One region of the Stenotrophomonas thermophila genome, then DNA from elsewhere that is predicted to be linked to it. Evidence: predicted binding sites of a transcription regulator. Region 1 holds the regulator's gene; each other region holds the start of a gene.
What was found. Region 1 encodes FliA, which starts transcription of late flagellar genes. Its sites were predicted from a motif close to TAAAGTTTNNCNNNCNNNGGCCGATAA; they were not measured.
Positions count from the first base shown of each region.

Region 1 (4,251 bases):
ACGCCTGAAGGACTACAAGCTGGTGCTGATCGACACCGCCGGCCTGGGCCCGCGCGACCGCGCGCTGGCCGCGCAGCTGCAGTGGCTGCGCGCCGCCCGGCAGGTACGCACCCTACTGGTGCTGCCGGCCAACACCAGCTTCGGCGACATGGACGAGGTGGTCCGCCGCTTCGGCGCCGCCAACCTGCAGGGCCTGGTGCTGAGCAAGCTGGACGAGACCGGCCGCTTCGGCAACGCCCTGTCGGTGGCCGTGGACCACGCCCTCCCGATCACCTGGGTGACCGATGGCCAGGACGTTCCGGAGGACCTGCACCGGGCCAGTGCGGCCAATCTCGTACTTCGCCTTGAAGATTTGCGCCGCGCGGCCGATATGCCCTGCAACCCGGAGTTGAACCATGCCGTCGCGTGAGTACGCCAAGCTGACCAAGACCTTCCCGCTGTCGGCCACCCGCAGCGAGCCGCTCGGCCCTGTGCGCACCATCGCGGTAACCGGCGGCAAGGGCGGCGTGGGCAAGACCAACGTCTCGGCCAACCTGGCTGTGGCGCTGGCGGGCATGGGCAAGCGCACGCTGCTGCTGGACGCCGACCTGGGCCTGGCCAACATCGACGTGATCCTGGGCTTGAACCCCACCTTTACGCTGGCCGACCTGGTGGCCGGCCGCTGCTCGCTGGACGACGTCATCGTCGAAGGCCCGAACGGCGTGCTGGTGGTCCCGGCCGCTTCCGGCCGCCGGCACATGGCCGAGCTGGCCCCGGCCGAGCATGTCGGCCTGGTCAACGTGTTCTCCGAACTGGAACGCGAGCTGGACATCATGGTGGTCGATACCGCCGCCGGCATCACCGACGGCGTGCTGACCTTCTGCCAGGCCGCGCAGGACACCGTGGTGGTGGTCTGTGACGAACCGGCCTCGATCACCGACGCCTACGCACTGATCAAGGTGCTTTCTCGCGAACGCGGCGTGGACCGCATCCAGGTAGTGGCCAACATGGTGCGCGACCCCAACGAGGGCCGCGTGCTGTACGAAAAGCTGACCCGCGTCTGCGAGAAGTTCCTCGCCGATGTCTCGCTGAACTACCTGGGCTGCGTGCCGCAGGATGACTGGCTGCGCCTGTCGGTGCAGCGCCAGCAGCCGGTGGTGAAGGCCTATCCGTCCAGCCCGGCCGCGCTGGCGATCACCGAGATCGCGCGTCGCACCGCACGCTGGCAGGCGCCGACCGAACCGCGTGGCGGCGTCGAGTTCTTCCTCGAGCGCATCCTCAAGCAGCGCGGGGTGGCCGCATGAAAGGCGCAGCCCAGTACAGGGAAGTCCAGCGCTCGGCGGCCAACGAGGTCATCGCCCAGCATTCGGACCTGGTGCGGCGCATCGCCCACCACCTGGCCGCGCGGTTGCCGGCCAGCGTTGAAGTGGACGACCTGATCCAGGCCGGCATGATGGGCCTGATCGAAGCGTCGCGCAGCTACGACGCCGACCAGGGCGCCTCGTTCGAGACCTATGCCTCGATCCGCATCCGCGGTTCGATGATCGACGAGATCCGCCGTGGCGACTGGGTGCCGCGCTCGGTGCACCGCCGTGCACGCGATGCCGCCGCCACCATCCGCCGCCTGGAACAGAGCACCGGCCGTGCCGCCAGCGCCACCGAAGTGGCCGCCGCGATGGAGATGCCGCTGCCCGAATACCTGCGGTTGATGGAAGACGCCGCACGTGGCCAGGTGCTGAGCCTGGAGTCGCGCATCGAGGACCAGGGCGAGCTGGACACCGTCGCCCAGGGCGGCCCGACGCCGCAGCAGGTGCTGGAGCGTGGTGAATTCGGCCGCGAGCTGGGCAAGGCCATCGGCCACCTGCCCGAGCGCGAACAGCTGGTGCTCTCGCTCTACTACGAGCAGGAACTGAACCTGAAGGAGATCGGCGCGGTGCTCGGCGTGAGCGAGTCGCGGGTCTGCCAGATCCACGGCCAGGCGGTGCTGCGCCTGCGTGGCCGGCTCAAGATTTTCGAGGCGGCGGACGCCGGCCTGGAAGAATGAACATGCCCGAGGCGGCTGCCCCCGGCCGCCCGGAATGAACAACAAAGGAACTCTGCTTTGAACAAGAACATGCGCATCCTGATCGTCGATGACTTCTCGACCATGCGTCGGATCGTCAAGAACCTGCTGGGCGATCTGGGCTTCACCAATACCGCCGAAGCCGAGGACGGGCATGCCGCGCTGTCGCTGCTGCAGAGCCAGCCGTTCGATTTCGTGGTCACCGACTGGAACATGCCGGTGATGACCGGCATCGAGCTGCTGAAGGCGATCCGTGCCGATGCCAAGCTGAAGACCCTGCCAGTGCTGATGGTCACCGCCGAAGCCAAGCGCGAACAGATCATCGAAGCCGCCCAGAACGGCGTGAACGGCTACATCATCAAGCCGTTCACTGCGCAGACGCTGGAAGAGAAGCTCGGCAAGATCTTCGAACGCCTGGCGGCCAGCGCCTGATGGATACCACGGTCGACAAGAGCGCCCTCGCCCTGCGCCTGCAGGAAGCCCTGGACGCACTCGAGTCCGGTGACGAGGCCGCCTGGCGGCAGCGCATCGACGGACTGGTCGCGCTGCGTACGCAGCCGATGATGAGCGGCCTCTCGCGGCTGGCCCGCGAGCTGGGGCAGGCACTGGGTGAGCTGCCGACTGTGCCCAGCGAGGCCGGTGAGCTGGACGACGCCTGCGCACGCCTGGACCACGTGGTGGCGATGACCGAACAGGCCACCCACCTCACCCTGGACCTGGCCGAGGAATGCCGCAGCCTGACCGAACAGCTGCGTGCCGAAGGCCTGCAGCCAGGCCAGGACGCGCAGCTCGAGCGCATCCGCCACAACCTGACCGAGATCGCCCTGACCCAGAGCTACCAGGACCTGACCGGGCAGATCATCCGTCGCGTGGTCGGCATCGTCCGCCGCGTGCACGAGGGCTTCGGCGCACTCGGCCTGCCGCCGGAACAGCATCGCACCGACCCGGCACTGGCCGGGCCGGCACTGAAGGGACTGGACCGCCACGCGGTCTCGCAGAACGACGCCGACGACCTGTTGTCGGATCTGGGGCTGTAAGCATGAGCGCGGTATCCGACGACATCACTGCCGATTTCATCATCGAGGCGCAGGAGATCCTGGACCGCCTCGGCGAACAGCTGGTGTCGCTGGAGCAGGCACCGCAGGACAGCGACCAGCTCAATGCGGTGTTCCGCGGCTACCACACGCTCAAGGGCGGCGCCGGCTTCCTCGGCGTCACTGCCATGGTCGAGCTGTGCCACGCCGCTGAGGAGGCGCTGGGCGCGGCGCGCGCCGGCCAGGCCGTGCTGCAGGCCCACCACTTCGACGCGGCCCAGCAATCACTGGATTACCTGCAGTCGATGCTGGACGCCGTGTCGTCCGGCACCGAGCCGGGCTATGCGCCGCCGGACCTGATCGCCCAGTTCGACGTGCACGGGGGGGCCGTGGCTGCGCCCGCCGCCGCAGCAGCACCCGCCGCGGGGGGCAGCGACCTGATCACCGACGACGAATTCGAGGCGCTGCTCGACCAGCTGCACGGTGGCAATGCTCCGACTGCGATCGCGCCGGCAAAAAAAGCCGACGACGGCCTGATCAGCGAGGACGAGTTCGAAGCCCTGCTCGACCAGTTGCACGGTGGCGCCGCACCGGGTGCCAAGCCTGCTGCAGTCCTGGCACCGGCGCCGGCGCCCGCGCCGCGCCCGGTCGCTGCACCGGCACCCGTGGCCAAGCCGGCGGCCAAGCCGCTGGCCGAGGCCGAACACACGGTGCGCGTTGATACCAAACGCCTGGACGCGATCGTCAACCTGATCGGCGAACTGGTGCTGTCGCGCAATCGGCTCAAGACCCTGCGTGCACGCCTGCGCGATGAAGAGCTGGACCGCGCCGTGTCGACGCTGGATATCGCCACCGCGCGCCTGCAATCGGCGGTGATGCGCACCCGCATGCAGCCGGTGGGCAAGGTCTTCTCGCGGTTCCCCAAGGTCGCCCGCGACGTTGCCCGCTCGCTGAAGAAGGAAGTGGACCTGGAGCTGATCGGTGCCGAGACCGAGCTCGACCGCAACCTGGTCGAGGCCCTGGCCGACCCGCTGGTGCACCTGGTCCGCAACGCCATCGACCACGGTGTGGAAATGCCCGACCTGCGCGAGGCGCAGGGCAAGCCGCGGATGGGCCATGTACGCCTGTCGGCGCAGCAGGAAGGTGACTACGTCAGCATCGAGGTGCAGGACGATG
Region 1 is NZ_CVIW01000008.1:9,306-13,556, reverse strand. It holds gene flhF (flagellar biosynthesis GTPase FlhF) at 1-409, shown strand, start outside; gene BN1263_RS05200 (MinD/ParA family ATP-binding protein) at 396-1,283, shown strand; gene BN1263_RS05195 (RNA polymerase sigma factor FliA) at 1,280-2,023, shown strand; gene cheY (chemotaxis response regulator CheY) at 2,081-2,473, shown strand; gene BN1263_RS05185 (protein phosphatase CheZ) at 2,473-3,078, shown strand; gene BN1263_RS05180 (chemotaxis protein CheA) at 3,081-4,251, shown strand, end outside.

Region 2 (4,251 bases), on a different contig from region 1:
CGGCGGCGCCTGCTGCGGCTGCAGTTGGCTGCACTGGTGGCGGCCCTGCTGTGGCTGGCAGCGGCACGCACGGCCGGTTGGCTGTTGTCTGGCATGCTGCTGGCAGGCTTGCTGGGCACCGCGCTGACCCAGGGCCTGATTGCCTATACCGCCATGCTGGCACCGCCCGAGCAGCGCGGTCGCGTGGTCGGTGTGGTGCAGGGCGGCGTGTTCATCGGCCTGCTGCTGGCGCGCGTGGTGTCCGGTACGGTGGCGGCGGCCTTTGGCTGGCAGAGGGTCTACCTGCTGTCAGCGGTGGTGATGGCAGCGTTGGCGGCGCTGCTGTGGCGGCGCCTGCCCGCAGCACCGGTGCCGGCGGTCCCTCCACGCTGGCGCGAGCTGCTGGGCTCGATGCTGGGCATGCTGCGCCGCGATCGAACGCTGCGCGAGCGCGGGCCGCTGGCATTGCTGCTGTTTGCCGGCCTCAATGTGTTCTGGGCGGCGGCACCCTTGCCGCTGTCGGCACCGCCACTGCACTGGTCGACCGCAGCCATCGGCGCGCTCGGCCTGGCCGGCGTGGTCGGTGCGCTGATGGCGGCGCGGGTCGGACACTGGATGGACCGTGGTTTCGCGCATCGGGTCAGCCTCGGCGCGCTGTTGTTGATGCTGGTCGCGTGGTGGCCGCTGCTGGGCCTGCCGCGTTCGCTGTCCTTGCTTTTGCTGGGTGTGGTCGTGCTCGACCTCGGCGGCCAGGCACTCCATGTCTCGAACCAGGCATTGTTGCTGCGTGCACCGGCAGAACAGCATGGGCGCCTGGTGGCGTTGTACATGCTGTTCTATGCGGTGGGCAGCGGTGCGGGAGCGGCGGCGGGGCCCTGGATGCAGGTGCGGCATGGCTGGCCCGCAGTGTGCCTGCTGGGGGCGGGCATCGCGTTGCTGACGCTGCTGTGGTGGGCAGCATGGTGGGTGGTGGCGTTCAACGCATCGGCTGGCGCGCGAACCGGTAGAGTCGACTGTCGGTAGAGTCGACTGTCAGTCGACTGCTCTTCGCCCCGCGTGCGAAAAATCCCGCGCTGCGCGCGATAGTCGACCAGCGGTCGACTCTACCTGTCCTGTCGTCATCGCTGCAGTGCACGCCGCCCCGGGGCTTCCTGCAGGTCCGCGCTGGCCACCACCACGCGGTTGCGGCCGCTGCGCTTGGCCTCGTACATCGCCGCGTCGGCACGTGCCATCAACCGTTCGTAGTCCGGGTGGCCATCATGGCCGGCCACGCCGATGCTGGCAGTCAGCGACAGAACCTGGCCGTTGGCCAATGCCACTGGCGACTGCGCGATCTGCCGGCGCAGGCTCTCGGCGATCACCGAGGCCTGTGACTCGCTGGCGGCCACCAGCACCACCACGAATTCTTCGCCGCCATAGCGGAACAGGTAGTCGCTGCCCCGCGTGAGTTGGCCGAGCAGGCCGGCCACGTGCTGCAACGCGCGGTCGCCGGCATCGTGGCCGTGGCCGTCGTTGATCGCCTTGAAGTGATCCAGGTCGAGCAGCAGCAGCGAGAACGGCGTGCCGTTGCGCGTGGCCAGCTCGATTTCCCGGCGCAGCACGGTCGGCAGGAACCGGCGGTTGAGCAGGTTGGTCAGCGCATCGCTGCCGGCATCCAGTTCGCCGATGCGCTCGAACAGCAGGGTCATCAGGGTGCGGATGGCGGCCAGATCCTCGCGGATGACCGGCAGCACCCCCAGCCGCTGCGCCGGGACATCGTTGCTTGCCTGTCGCAGGTTCCCGTCGATGCGGGCCATCAGCTGGCCGACCTGCTGGGTTTCGCTGCTCTCGCCGAAGCTGGGGATGCCCTTGTGGGTGAACCACAGGCCGAATTCCGAGGTCGCCAGGCTGGCGCTTTCGCCGGCCTGCACGTGGCCGGCCAGTGCGTACAGCAGTGCGTTTTCCCAGTCCAGCAGCAGGGCGCGCTGGCGCTCGCGCTCGGTGCTGACGTTCTGCACCAGCGAGAACAACCGGTAGGCCGCATCGGCACGGGTGGATCGTTCGCGCGCATGGGTGTAGGCCAGGGTCATGCCTTCCATGGCGATGTCCATGATCGCGCTGAGGCAGTCGATGGCGGCGAACGCGGTGGCACTGTCGGGTGCGTCGTCGCGCAGGCGCACGAACAGCTCGTGCTTGAGCACACGCGCGCCGCGGGTGACTAGGTCGACCGGAATGCCGACCCGGGCATGCACATCGCCGATCACCCGTTGCGAGGCCACGGCACTGGCGATCCTGTCGCGATCAGTGGTCAGCAGTTGCACCAGCCAGCGCTGCATGGCCGGCTGCAGGCGCTGCTTGACCTGGTCGTGGGACAGGAAGCGGCGTGCACGCCCATCCTGCAGCAGCACTTCGTAAAAGCGCTGTGCCAGCACGGCTGGGGCATCGGTGGCAGCGGCCTTGAGCAGCGCGGTGGCGGCAGGGCCAGCCTGTTGCAGGCAGTGCTGCCAGGCTTCGGCCAGCGGCTGGCTGGCATCGTCCAGTTGCGGTGTTTCCACGTCGATCTCTGACTGCGTACGACAAACCACGGGTATCGGCCGTGGCGGCGTGCGGTTGATGGCGGGTTAGCCGGCCAGTTTACGCGTGGTGCAGCGTTGCACGGTGCGCAAAGCACATCCGTGCCCCTGCGGCAATGAGTGAACGCATTTGAGAATCACTCGCATTGATGGGAGAATGTACGCACGGATCGGGCCGCAGGCGACTGCAGCGACGCTCCGCCTCCCCCCTTGTCGTTGCCTCAAGCCCTTTGCCAGAGGCCCCGTAGCCCTGCCAGAAGGTCCAGATCATGTCTCCTGCCGTTGTCCTCTCGCCGCGCCCGCTGGCGCTTGCCGTTGCCGCCCTGCTGGCGGGCAACGCCCTGGCCGCCCGGGCCGAGACCGACGCCACCGATATCGACACGGTGCACGTCACCGCCTCGCAGATCGCGCGCCAGGCATTGGGTACCTCGACCATCACCGCCGAGGACATCGCCAGGCGCCCACCGGCCAACGACATCGCCGAACTGCTGCGCACCATGCCGGGCGTCAACCTCACCGGCAACAGCGCCTCGGGCCAGTACGGCAACAACCGCCAGATTGACCTGCGTGGCATGGGCCCGGAAAACACCCTTATCCTGGTCGATGGCAAGCGCGTCGGTGCGCGTGATGCCGTGCGCATGGGGCGCAGCGGCGAGCGCAATACCCGCGGCGACACCAACTGGGTGCCGGCGGAAATGATCGAGCGCATCGAAGTGCTGCGCGGCCCGGCGGCGGCACGCTATGGCTCCGGTGCTTCCGGCGGCGTGGTCAACATCATCACCAAGCGCCCGACCGGCGACCTGACCGGTGCGGTCGACCTGTACGGGCTGGTGCCCGAACACAGCGCCGAAGGTGGCAGCGAGCGCGTCGGCCTGCAGCTCAGCGGGCCGATGACCGATACCCTGTCGTTCCGCCTGTACGGCAATCTCAACAGGACCGACGCCGATTCGCTGGACCTCAATCGCCGGTACGCGACGAATCCGAACGCGGTGCCGCCAGCCGGCCGCGAGGGTGTCAAGAACCGCGACGTCAACGCGCTGCTGCGCTGGGACGTGACCGCCAACCAGGTGGTGGAGTTCGAAGCCGGCACCAGCCGCCAGGGCAACATCTACGCCGGCGACCGCGCCGTCAGCACCACCGGTACCTCGACCGGCGTCGATCTGGCGGCACTGGCCGAGGGCGAAGCGGAGACCAACCGCATGTACCGCAACACCGGTGCGGTCACCCACCGCGGCCGTTGGGGTGATGTCACTTCGCGGGTGACGGCCGCAGTCGAGGCGGTCAACAACTCGCGCATCAATGAAGGCCTGGCCGGTGGCCCGGAAGGCAGCTTCAACGGCACCGACTGGTCTACCTCGCGCCTGCGCAACTACCAGCTGGATGGCGAAGTGAGCTTCCCGACCGCGCTGGGCGGCGCAGAGAACATCTGGACGCTCGGCTTTGAATACCTGGACAGCCGCCTGACCGATCCGTATTCGATGAGCCAGTCCAGCAGCAGCGGCGGCGGTATTCCAGGGTTGTCGGCCGACCGTGCGCGGGGCAAGGCCGACGCGCAGACCACGGCGGCGTTCGTGGAAGATAACATCTACCTGGGCGAGCGCTGGATCGTTACCCCGGGCCTGCGCTTCGACCACCACAGCCAGTTCGGCAACAACACCAGCCCCAGCCTCAATGCGCAGTTCCGCATCAACAGCGACTGGGTGGTGAAGGGCGGCATTGC
Region 2 is NZ_CVIW01000063.1:38,498-42,748, forward strand. It holds gene BN1263_RS18755 (MFS transporter) at 1-1,002, shown strand, start outside; gene BN1263_RS18760 (GGDEF domain-containing protein) at 1,098-2,513, opposite strand; gene BN1263_RS18765 (TonB-dependent siderophore receptor) at 2,801-4,251, shown strand, end outside.
Region 2: BN1263_RS18760 (GGDEF domain-containing protein) is a predicted target of FliA. The motif match lies at 2,546-2,572, and genes of this name have one in related genera.

Region 3 (4,251 bases), on a different contig from region 1:
CGCGCGGGCTGCTGCACTGGCTTCCTCCACCAGTGCAGCATTCTGCTGGGTGGTTTCGTCCATCTGCACCACGGTCTGGTTGACCTGCTCGATGCCGGCCGACTGTTCGCGCGAGGCGGCCGAGATCTCGGCCATGATCTCATTGACGCGGCCGACCTGACCGACGATGTCCTGCATGGTGCGTCCGGCACCGTGCACCAGCTGCGCACCGGCTCCGACCTGTGCCACCGAAGCGTCGATCAGCTCCTTGATCTCCTTGGCGGCACCCGCTGAGCGCTGCGCCAGCGCACGGACTTCGCTGGCGACCACGGCGAAGCCACGGCCCTGCTCGCCGGCGCGCGCGGCTTCCACCGCCGCGTTCAATGCCAGGATGTTGGTCTGGAACGCAATGCCATCGATCACCGAGATGATCTCGGCGATGCGCTGCGACGAGGCTTCGATCTGCTGCATCGTCTGCACCACCTGGCTGACCACCTCGCCCCCTTCGCTGGCCACGCCCGCTGCGGAACCGGCCAGCATGTTGGCCTGCAGCGCGTGGTCGGCATTCTGGCGCACGGTGGAGGTCAGTTCCTCCATCGACGCGGCGGTTTCTTCCAGGTTGGCGGCCTGCTGTTCGGTGCGGCGCGACAGGTCGCTGTTGCCGGCCGCGATCTCGCCAGCGGCCAGGCGGATGCTGGCCGCCGACTGCTGGATCTGTCCGACGATCTGAGTCAGCTGCTGCACGGTGCTGTTGGCATCGTCGCGCATCACCGCGAACACCCCGTGGAACTCACCCTGCATGCGCGCAGTGAGGTCGCCGGCGGCGATCGCGCGCAGCAGCGTAGACAGTGCAGCCAGGTTGTGGTCGCTGACCTGCATCATTGTGTTCAGGGTCTCCACCATGCGGCGGAAATCATGCTCGAAGCGCAGCGCATCACCACGCACGGCGAAATCGCCGGCAGCGGCGGCGGCGGCCAGCTGCTGGATCTGCTCGTTGATCGCGGCCAGGTTGCCCTTGGTGGTTGCCATCGCGGCGGTGAATGCCGCCTTCTCGCCCGGCAGCGCTTCCATGTCCACGCTGAGGTCGCCCACGGCGTAGCGCTGCATCACTTCGACCAGGCGCTGGGTGACCGCATTGCTGGAGGCCACCAGCTGGTTGCTGTCGGCCACCATGCGGCCGTACTCGCCCGGGAACGCCGCAGCATCCATGCGGTAGCTGAGTTCCCCGGCATCGTGGCGGCGCGCCATTTCGGCCTGCGCAGCCATCACTGACTGCAACTGCCCACGCATGCCCTGCATCGCGTCCAGCAGGCGCCCCACTTCGTCGTTGCTGCGCGCCGGCAGCGTGCTGTCCAGCTTGCCGGCGGCGACATCACCGGCCACGCGCACCGCTTCGGCCAACGGACGGATCGCCAGGCGGCGCAGCAGTACATGGACACCGGCGCTGAGGCTCAGCGCGGCGATCACGCCGACCAGCAGGGTCAGCCACAGCAGCTGGCGTGCCTCAGCCACGATCACCGCGTGCGGCATCACCACGCCCAAGGCAAAACGCTGCGGCGCGTCGCCGACCCGCAGCGGTACATACACCCGCACATTGCCGGCCGCATCCGGAGTGAAGGCCTCGAACGGACGGTCGGCGGCAATGTCGGCCAGCATGCTGCGGGTCTGCGCGTCGCTGCGCGGCTTGCCGATCTCGGCGGCATTGGCCGAGGCCAGCACCACACCCTTCGGCGACAGCAGTTCGACACGACCGGCCCCCATCGGCTTCAGCGTGGCCAGGTGCTTCTGCAACGCCGCCAGCGAGAAGTCCACGGTGAACACGCCCAGGAATCTGCCGTTCTCGATGATCGGCGTGCTCAGGGTGCTCATGAGCACCTTCTGGCCGGCGATGTCATAGGCGTAGGGTTCGCTGACCTTGGGCAGCTTGTCACGGCTGGGCCCCATGTACCAGTCGCCTGATCCGCTGGCGGTCTCGGTGTAATCGGTCATCACCGACTGCTGCGGCTTGCCGTCCTGCCAGGCCCAGTAGCTCATGTAACGGCCGGTGGCATCGTGTGCTTCGGTATTGACGAACTCCGCATCCTTGCCGTCGAAGGCATCGGCCTCCCACATGGTGCTCTTGCCGAGCCATTGCGGATGAGCACGCAGCTGTTCGCCGAGCACCGCCGCCAGGCTGGCGCGGTCGGGCACGTCGCCACGGGCACGCTGGGCCAGCACGCTTTCAACCATGGCATCGTTGCTGGCAAAGGCGGTGCCCAGATCAGCCGCCACCTGGCGCGCCTCGGCGTTGGCCTCGCTGGTCATGGTCTGGCGCGAGGCGCTGATCAGACTGGCGCTGGCCTGCCGGTAGATCAGGAACGCGGTCAGGCCGAAGCACAGCAGCGCGATCACAGCGGTGCCCAGCATCAGCTTGTGGGCGATGCTGCCCGGGCGATGGGCAGTGGCGGAGCGGGAAGAGGGCATGGGAGGGTCCGCAAGGCAATTCAGGACGACCGGCGTCACGAGGACACCGCGCAGGCGCGCGATCCGTCGCGCAGGCCACCGGCCGCCGGGCCGCGCCCGGTGCACGAGGCACACCGGATTTAGCGGCCGGCCGCCATCGAGATTGAGGCCAGCGGCCTGCACATTCCTGAACCTGCTCAGGGTGGGCTCGGTGCCCCGCCCCCTGCGACCATCTCATTCGGCGACCCGATCCTTGATCCACTCCGCCCTTGGCAGCACCTCGATGCTGCCGGCGGCGTACTGCTGCAGCACGTCGTCCGGGCCGAAGCGCGGCTGCCAGCCCAGCACGCTGCGCAGGCGGGCACTGTCGTAGACGCGATCGATGCTCAACGGCAGCGGCCAGCCCCGTCGTTCGAACTCGGCCAGCAGCTGTGGCGCGCGGCGTGCCAGCACGCTGCGCGGGTGGGTGGCCAGCTCCAGGCAATCCTCACGCCGGAACGGCGTCGGAGCGCACGCGATGTAACGCGCGAAAGCGGCGCCTTCGTCCAGCAGCAGTGCAGCATGCGCGCTGGCTCCATCACGTGCGTCGATACCGCGGTGCAGGCGGAACATCGCCATGCGTTCGGGCGGCTCGGGGAAGCAGCGGGCCATGCGCAGCACGCGCACGCTGAAGGCCGGCGCCGCAGCGGCTTCGGCCAGTGCTTCGGCCTGCAGCTTGGTGCGGTGGTAGATCGTGCGCGGCAACGGCTCGGTGTCTTCATCGATCCAACGGCAGCCACCGGCGACCACAGCGTGGCCGTACAGCGCGGTTGTACTGGTCAGCACGAATCGCCGCGCCCCGGCTTCGCGTGCGGCCTGCAGCAGGTGCGCGGTCGCCTCCACGTTGATCTGGTGGAACACCGCGTCCGGCACCAGGCCGACATGGGGTGCGTGCAGGGCGGCGGTATGGATCACGGCGTCAACGCCCTGCACCGCCCGTGCGACAGCCTGGTGATCAGTGACATCGGCAATGATGCGGGTGGTGGCGAATGGGCTGCGATCCAGCCCCACCACTTCGTGGGAGGCCGCCAATGCGCCGAAGATCGCGCGCCCGATCCGCCCGGAACTGCCGGTCAGCAGAATCTTCATTGAGTCCATTCACTCGAAGCGCCCGGGAACTACCGGGATGCTTCGATTCTAGGCACGCTGCATGTCGTCTGCGATAGGGCGCAATTGCAATTGTGCGTTCATTCCCGCGAGGCCGATCGGGCCAGCAGCTGCCGCGCGACGAACAGCGGATCGTCACCGCCTGCCGCGTCGGGCGTGACACCGGTGCGTTCCCAGTTGGTTCCGGTATGTAGATTGATCGGCTGCCGATCGGGAATGCTGATCTGATAGCCATCCGGCAGCAGCACAGGATCATCGACCATGTGTGCAGCGCCGCCGCTGCGCGTGCCGACAATGCGTGCACGGCCCAGCGCCTGCAGCGAGTAGGCGACGAACTCGGCAGCCGACGCGGTGCGGCGATCGATCAGCACGACCAGCGGCTTCAGGTAAGTGGGCAGGCTTGCCGGCGGCAGTGGTGCCAGCGTGCGCCGCCCGCGCTGGTCCAACTGCTGCACCGCTTCGATCTTCGCGTCCAACAGCGTGCGCACCAGCAGGTCGGCACTGCCGTCATCCCCGCCGCCGTTCTGGCGCAGATCCAACACCAGGCCATCGGTGTCGGCCAGCAGCTCGAGGGCGGCGGCGAGTTTCGGCCGGGCCAGATCCAGCGGATAGAATGTACTCAGCCGCAGGTAACCGATGTTGCCCTCCAGCACCCGTACCTCGCGCACGCCAGCGCCATTGCTG
Region 3 is NZ_CVIW01000001.1:18,022-22,272, forward strand. It holds gene BN1263_RS00085 (methyl-accepting chemotaxis protein) at 1-2,442, opposite strand, end outside; gene BN1263_RS00090 (NAD-dependent epimerase/dehydratase family protein) at 2,656-3,549, opposite strand; gene BN1263_RS00095 (S41 family peptidase) at 3,648-4,251, opposite strand, start outside.
Region 3: BN1263_RS00085 (methyl-accepting chemotaxis protein) is a predicted target of FliA. The motif match lies at 2,562-2,588, and genes of this name have one in related genera.